Regions from separate parts of the Rahnella sp. PD12R genome, predicted to be linked through region 1. Evidence: predicted binding sites of a transcription regulator. Region 1 holds the regulator's gene; the other holds the start of a gene.
What was found. Region 1 encodes LexA, which represses DNA repair genes until DNA is damaged. Its sites were predicted from a motif close to TNCTGTATGTACATACAGNA; they were not measured.
Positions count from the first base shown of each region.

Region 2: KWG64_RS06875 (DNA translocase FtsK 4TM domain-containing protein) is a predicted target of LexA. The motif match lies at 2,015-2,034, and genes of this name have one in related genera.

Region 1 covers NZ_JAHTMS010000004.1:119,054-123,269, reverse strand. The annotation lists gene zur (zinc uptake transcriptional repressor Zur) at 180-689, shown strand; gene KWG64_RS09865 (CsbD family protein) at 884-1,093, opposite strand; gene lexA (transcriptional repressor LexA) at 1,484-2,092, opposite strand; gene KWG64_RS09855 (diacylglycerol kinase) at 2,212-2,580, opposite strand; gene plsB (glycerol-3-phosphate 1-O-acyltransferase PlsB) at 2,719-4,216, shown strand, end outside.
Region 2 covers NZ_JAHTMS010000002.1:613,628-617,843, forward strand. The annotation lists gene KWG64_RS06875 (DNA translocase FtsK 4TM domain-containing protein) at 1-1,947, opposite strand, end outside; gene lrp (leucine-responsive transcriptional regulator Lrp) at 2,070-2,564, opposite strand; gene trxB (thioredoxin-disulfide reductase) at 3,286-4,216, shown strand, end outside.

The sequences.
Region 1 (4,216 bases):
ATCGCTGATTATACCACAGAACAAAGATTCGGCATCTTGCCCGGTTTAGCGGCTTTGCCCCCGTGCAACCTCACAACTGAGCGGCGCATAATTCGTCGATCTGGCTGAAGCATGATAAAATTAAGAATGGCTGCATGATGTGGCCTATTTATCCCAATCTGCGCTCAGAGAATGTTGCTATGACCCTGAATAATCCGGAAAAATTACTTTCACAAGCTGAAGAACTTTGCCAGCAGCGCAATGTTCGTCTTACACCGCAGCGGCTGGAAGTTTTGCGACTGATGGCGCAACAACCCGGTGCGATCAGCGCCTATGATTTGCTGGATCTGCTGCGCGTCAGCGAACCGCAGGCCAAACCGCCAACGGTTTACCGGGCGCTGGATTTCCTGCTGGAACAAGGGTTTATTCATCGGGTTGAATCAGCTAACAGCTATGTGCTTTGCCATCATTTCGAAGAACCGAGCCACACTTCTGCACTGTTTATCTGTGACCGCTGCGGGCTGGTCACGGAAAAAACCACAGACGGTATTGAAGAACGTCTGGCGAAACTGGCGCTTGAATCCGGCTTTGAGTTGCGTCATTCAGTCGTTGAAGCGCATGGCTTATGTGCCGAATGCAAAGTTGTTGAAACCTGCGACAGTCACGATCATTGCGAACACGACCACAGCATTGTGGTTAAAAAACGTTGATATATCAGGTGTTTTTGATGGATTTCAAAAGGCTTAAAGCGGAAGGGTTTTAACGCAGCATAACGGATAATTTAAGGTGTAGAAGGAAGATATTGAAGGTTGGGTACATCCTTGTACCCGTATCCTGAAAGTGTTCCGGGTAGGAGCAGCAATGACTCAGGATACGTCACTGATACGCGAGGGGGAGTCGCGTGTTACCAGTGATATTTGTTTTTCGATTCCCAATCCTTGAGCTCTTTCTCGGCCTGATCCTTCTGATAGCCATAACGCTCCTGAATCTTACCTACCAGCTGATCACGTTTACCTTCAACGACTGTCAGGTCATCATCAGTCAGCTTACCCCACTGTTCTTTCACTTTCCCTTTGAACTGCTTCCAGTTACCGTCGGCTTGGTCCTTATTCATAATAAATATCTCCTGTTACCTTGGGTTGTGGAGCTGCACGTTTGTTGGCAGCCCGTCCTTAACACTTCTAAGCTTAGTAGAGAATGCGGATTCGTCTTCCCAAAACAGGGATAAAAACCACTATTAGGATTAATCCAAAGCAGGAAATAACGTGGAATTGAAATCTGTCTGACTGAAAAAGGCCGGTAATTCAGGGCATAGAGGAAGCGAATACGACATTTGCTCTGAACAGGCAACGCAGCGGATAACACGTAAGAAAGAGGATTTTATCGAAAGAGTTTTTGAGCAATGCTTAAAACAACATCGCCCCAAAACGGGGCGATGAGATAGTGATTTTACAGGCGCGTCAGAGGCGGCCAACGCACCTGTAACGTAAAGCTTAAGCGCAGATTAGATCCAGTCGCCGTTGCGGATAACGCCAACCGCCAGACCTTCAATGCTGAAATTCTGTTCACGCAAATCAACCACAATCGGCTGGAATTCGCTGTTTTCAGGCAACAGCTGAACAACACTGCCCTGTTTCTTCAGGCGTTTGACCGTGACTTCATCATCAATACGCGCAACGACAACTTGCCCGTTACGGACGTCCTGCGTTTTATGTACTGCCAGCAGGTCGCCATCCAGAATACCGATATCACGCATCGACATCCCGCTGACACGCAGCAGGAAATCCGCACTCGGTTTAAACATGGCCGGATCGACCTGGTAATGTCCTTCGATGTGCTGCTGAGCCAGCAGCGGTTCACCGGCGGCAACGCGGCCAATCAGCGGTAAACCTTCTTCTTCTTCCATCAGCAGACGAATACCGCGCGAAGCACCGGAAACGATCTCGATAACGCCTTTACGCGCCAGCGCTTTAAGGTGTTCTTCCGCCGCGTTCGGGGAACGGAACCCCAGACGGGATGCAATCTCTGCGCGGGTCGGTGGCATACCGGTGGTGGAGATATGATCGCGAATAAGGTCGTAGACCTCTTGTTGTCTGGTCGTTAAAGCTTTCATTCCGCCCCCTGGTTGTTTATACAGTCTAGCTGTGAGTATATACAGCTAAACGGTCAATGAAAACCTAAGATTGAATAAAAACAGGGCATAACGACAATTCCTGGAATGCAGATTCCAAATCAGAACCATCGCGGCCAAAAGATGCTGACCCAGACAAAAATCGCCAATATGATGGTCAGAAGTACAGCGGCGGAGCCAATATCTTTCGCTCGTCCAGACAGGACGTGAAACTCAGGCCCGATGCGGTCAATCGCGGATTCAATGGCGCTGTTAAGCAGTTCAGTCACACACACCAGCACGACGGAGCCAATCAGCAGGATACGTTCTATACTGCTTACATCCAGCCAGAAAGATAATAAAATTAGCGGGATAGCAACGCTGGCCTCCTGCCGAAAAGCGGCTTCATTTTGCCATGCGGCCTTCAGGCCTTTCCAGGAATAGCCTGCGGCTTTATAGATGCGGGTAAATCCAGTGACTTGGTTCGCCATTCTGTTACTGATCCTTGAAATATTGTCCTGCGGGTTTTGCGCATTTTAGCGGTTTAATGGTATCTCATCACCACAGATCTCGTCTGAGCTTTCTGGTATCCTTGCGGCGAAATTGCTAACAAGAGGCTTCACGTTTTTATGTCAGGTTGGCGTAGACTTTATTACACATTATTGAATTTACCACTCTCATTGCTGGTAAAGAGCAAGGTCATACCTTCAGATCCGGTTACCGAGTTGCACTTAGACCCGACCCGGCCAATTCTGTACGTATTGCCTTATAACTCCAAAGCCGATTTGCTGACATTGCGCGCGCAGTGTCTGGCGCAAAATCTGCCTGATCCCCTTATTCCGCTGGAAATCGACGGAACGCTGCTGCCGAGCCATGTGTTTATTGCCGAAGGCCCGCGCGTTTTCTCTTATTACACGCCAAAGCAGGAATCGGTAAAGCTGTTCCACGATTACCTGGATTTGCACCGTAATAACCCGGATTTAGACATTCAGATGCTGCCCGTGTCGGTCATGTTTGGCCGTGCGCCAGGCCGCGAAGGCCACGATACGCCGCATCTGCGCGTGCTGAACGGGATCCAGAAATTCTTCGCCGTGCTGTGGCTGGGCCGCGACAGTTTTGTCCGTTTTTCCAATACCGTTTCGCTGCGTTATATGGCGACCGAGCATGGAACCGACAAAACCATCGCCCAGAAACTGGCACGTGTTGCGCGTATGCACTTCTCCCGCCAGCGTCTGGCGGCAGTTGGCCCGCGTTTGCCAGCGCGACAGGATTTATTCAATAAGCTGCTGGCGTCCAAGGCCATCGAAAAAGCCATTGAAGATGAAGCGCGCAGTAAGAAGATTTCACACGAAAAAGCCCAGCAAAACGCCATCGCGCTGATGGAAGAGATTGCGGCTAACTTCTCGTATGAAGCCGTGCGCCTTTCTGATCGCGTGCTGAGCTGGACGTGGAACCGCCTGTATAAAGGCATCAACGTCAATAATGCGGAACGTGTGCGTCAGCTGGCGCTGGACGGGCAGGAAATCGTTTATGTGCCCTGCCACCGCAGCCACATGGATTATCTGTTACTGTCCTACGTGCTTTATCATCAGGGGCTGGTTCCTCCGCACATTGCGGCCGGTATCAACCTGAATTTCTGGCCCGCTGGCCCGATTTTCCGCCGTCTGGGTGCGTTCTTCATCCGCCGTACGTTCAAAGGCAACAAGCTATATTCGACGGTATTCCGTGAGTATCTCGGCGAGCTGTTCAGCCGTGGTTATTCCGTGGAATATTTCGTGGAAGGTGGCCGTTCGCGTACCGGGCGTTTGCTGGAGCCGAAAACCGGCACGCTGGCGATGACTATTCAGGCCATGCTGCGCGGCGGTTCACGTCCGATTACGTTAGTGCCGATTTACATCGGTTACGAACACGTCATGGAAGTGGGCACCTACGCGAAAGAATTGCGCGGTGCGACCAAAGAGAAAGAAAGTCTGACCCAGATGCTCAATGGTTTACGCAAACTGCGTAACCTCGGCCAGGGTTATGTGAACTTTGGTGAACCGTTGCATCTGACCACGTATCTGAACCAGAACGTACCAACCTGGCGTGAAGCGATCGATCCTATCGAAGCGCAACGTCCGAGCTGGC
Region 2 (4,216 bases), on a different contig from region 1:
CTGTGCCGACGGCGATGACTGACGTGGCGCTTCGTATTCCTGCGCATGCTGCACCGGTTCTGAAGTGGTCTGACGCTGATAAGGCGGTTGTTGTGCAAACGTCGCAGGCTGTGGTTCTTCTTCTGCCTGAGCTGGCAACGTGAATAACGGTTCTGACGGTGTATCATCAACCAGATCGGCCATTGGCGAGAAGCTGAACGCATCGTGCTGGCTCAGTTTCATCGCAGCCGCAGCGAAATCATCCGCAGCAGTGTTTGTCACTTCCTGAGGCAGACTCTGCGAGTGATGATGCTGAACCAGACCACTTTGAGGTTCGACGTCCTGCTGATAACGGGCATTTTCACGCGCCGCAAACGCGTTGCGTAATTCCGCTTCCTGCAACGCTGCTTCTTCATCAGGCTCATCTTCGGTGACAGATTCACCGTAGCGTTCCTGCTGCTGAGCCGCAAAAGCTTCCTGTAACGCCGCCTCCTGTCGGGCCTCCTCATCAGCCTGCGCCAGAGGATCGTTATGCCAGTCAGCGTGTTCTGCCTCTTTTTGTGCGGCAGCCTGTGCATTTTCCTGCTGTTCGGCGATGCGCTGTGACGGCAATTTAATCCCGTACGAAGCCAGTTCGCGACGCGTTGGAATACGCACCGGATTCGGACGCGGCAATTCCGGCCCGAAGCCTTTCTTCACCTGAGGATTTTCATCACTCACGGCGCTGAACGCTGGCATAAATGTATTGCCGGCAGAAGTTGCCGCCGACTGCCCTGCCTGCGCAAGGCCGGTTGCCAGTGCTGCGGTGGCCGCGACGCTCGCAATTTGCGCCGCATCAGGTGCCGCAGAGCTGAAATCAAACGGAGAACGTGAATGCTCAACCGCCGTCTGCCAGTTACCCATACTCGGGCCATCGTCATCGCTGCGCTGAACCGGTGCCGGAGAAGGTGATTGTTGTACCGGCTGCGGGTGACGCGGCACAGGTGTCTCTTCCGGAATTTCGAAGTTGTATAACGGCGGAGCAGCAGGTTGCGGTGCTTGCGGAGACGGAGCAATTTCTGCCACCGGTGGTTCAGCCGCATACGGATTCACTGTTTCTGCCGCCATAGCCGGAGCCGGTTCGGCCGCAATTACTGGCGCAACCGGGGGCGTTTGTACGGCGGGTTCTGTTACGGAAGGCGCAGAGAAAAGAACGTCGTCTTCGTCAGCGTCTGAAGCCGCGACAGCCTCTGGCACAGCGGCGGCCGCAGTAGCAGCAACCGCGGCAGGAGCCACTTTCGTTGCCGGTTTTTCGTCATCTTCTTCCAGTAACGGATCGTCCTGCTCGTCGTATTCGTAATCGTCATCCCGACGCGAACGGTTGGTCACGATATTAGTGACGCCAAGCACTGCACCGCCGATTTTTTCAGCGATCGTCAGCCATGACCAGCCGGTGAACAGCGTCAGCCCGGCCGCCCAGACGCACAGCAGAACCAGTGTTGCCCCGACGTTGTTGAAGTACGGCGTCATCGCTGTGCTCAGCAAACTGCCGATCACACCACCCGACGCGAAGTAGTAAAGGTCATCGACGTTGACGGATGCCAGACCGCAGGACGTGACAATAAGCGCCAGCGTCCCGATGAGGCGCAGCGACAGTGCAAAATAATCGACAAAATCCTGGTTATCCCGCTGACGGAAAGCCGCCCAGCAAAGACACAGGATAATAGGGGGAATAGCGTAACCAAATACGCCAAAAATGAAGAACAGCGTGTCGGCCATCCAGGCACCCACACCACCGCCCCAGTTATGAATAGGCCCATGCCACGCGGTCTGCGACCAGCTTGGATCAGAGGGGTTAAAACTCACCAGTGCTGCCATTAAATAAGCAGCAAAAATCGCTACCACGACCAGCAAAGCCTCCAGAATACGGCGACCATTGCTCAGCCTTTTCAGGGTAACTTCTTTATCTTCTGTGTATTCCTGGCTCAAGAAAGGCTCTCCAGGTTCCTGTGAACTGAGAAAAAGCAACAGCGCCGAGAGTTGACCCCGGCGCCATAACTGTATAGATACACAGGAGTGTAGCTAAAAATGCAAGGTTTTGCACCTGACAATTACCGGGTCTTAATGACCAGGCGATTCGTCTGTTTCACTTCTTCCATTACCACATAGGTACGGGTGTCGTTAACGCCCGGCAGACGAAGCAAAGTCTCACCTAACAACTTACGGTAAGCCGACATATCAGGTACGCGGGTTTTCAACAGGTAGTCGAAATCCCCAGAAACCAAATGACACTCCTGAATATCTTCGAGTTTTTGTACTGCCGCATTGAACTGCTCAAACACATCTGGCGCGCCACGGTTGAGAGTGATCTCAACAAATACCAGCAACGAAGCATCCAGATAATGCGGGTTGAGCAATGCGGTATAACCATTGATGAAGCCCTGACGTTCCAGACGACGAACGCGCTCCAGACATGGAGTTGGAGATAATCCCACACGTTTGGAAAGCTCGACGTTTGAAATCCGGCCATCCTTTTGCAATTCGTTGAGGATGTTACGGTCAATACGGTCGAGATCTTTTCCCGGACGTTTTTTGTTGTCTACCATTATTATTGTCTCTCTGCTGTCCTTCCCTGCACCTGCCATACCCCAGCCAACTTCAATGTCTAAGGGTTGTCCCAAGCGAAGACCCGATTATTAAGGTTTACGCATCCAAAAGCCGTGTTGATCCCCTGTCAAAAGGAACACGGCCGTATAAGCGGATACTCAAAAGAAATAACCTTGCGAAATTAATAGGTTGTAAACAGCCAACCTGATTCACTAAACCCTGCTGTAACTAAAAAGCCAAAAAGCAAGACCAGAACGGGTCCGGTAGCAGCCAATTGCATAAATTCAAGTCACAGACAGGCAGTTAATTTCTTCTTCCCCTGATGTTTTCGCAAATGCACAGCGGATTGTCAAAGTAAAAGAAGCAAAATCAGAAGAACGTGCCAGATTGAAAAGCCAGCGCCCCCTTTTTAGCTATCTTTTATCTTTGAACAATAACAATTCCGTTCACGCCTTATTTCAGCCAAATCCACACAAACTGCCGTGATTTGTCATCAAAAGTCCGCATACGGGCAAACAACCTGCCAGCGCATTCATGTCTTTGCGCTGTTTTTTTACCCTAACCTTCAAACAGTTACCTGCGGCGAAATCCTTTCTACGCGGGTTCGGCAGTAAAAACTATCAGACAAATCGTTAACAACATCTGAGTTTGCTTTTTTTAACGCGCTATTTTCCCTACAATCGGTCTATCGCTAGTCGCCATCGCGGAGATGAATTACGCATGAGTACGGTTAAACACAGTAAATTATTGATTCTGGGCTCAGGCCCGGCGGGTTATACCGCAGCAGTTTATGCAGCACGCGCTAACCTCAACCCGGTTTTAATCACCGGTGTGGAAAAAGGCGGTCAGCTGACCACCACGACGGAAGTGGAAAACTGGCCGGGCGATCCGGAAGGTCTGACCGGTCCGGGCTTAATGGAACGCATGCACGAGCACGCGACCAAATTTAATACCGAAATCATTTTCGACCATATTAACAAAGTTGATTTGCAGAACCGTCCGTTCCGCCTGACCGGTGACAGCGGCGAATATACCTGTGACGCGCTGATTATCGCCACCGGTGCTTCGGCACGTTATATCGGTCTGCCTTCTGAAGAAGCGTTTAAAGGCCGTGGTGTTTCTGCCTGTGCTACCTGTGACGGCTTCTTCTACCGCAATCAGAAAGTTGCGGTAGTCGGCGGCGGCAACACAGCTGTAGAAGAGGCGCTTTATCTGGCGAACATCGCCTCTGAGGTTCACCTCATTCACCGTCGTGACAGTTTTCGTGCGGAAAAAATCCTGGTTGACCGCCTGAACGATAAAGTCGCCAGCGGCAACATCGTTCTGCACACGCACAAAACGCTGAACGAAGTGGTCGGCGATCAGATGGGCGTTACCGGCGCAAGCCTGCTTGATGTCCGTACTGACGAAAAATCGCAGGTTGATGTGGCTGGCGTGTTCATCGCTATCGGCCACAGCCCGAACACCGGCATTTTCGAAGGTCAGCTGGAACTGAAAGATGGCTACATCAAAGTGCAGTCCGGCTCGCATGGCAACGCAACACAGACCAGCATTCCAGGCGTTTTCGCCGCAGGCGACGTGATGGACCACATCTATCGTCAGGCAATTACCTCTGCGGGAACCGGCTGTATGGCGGCACTCGACGCCGAGC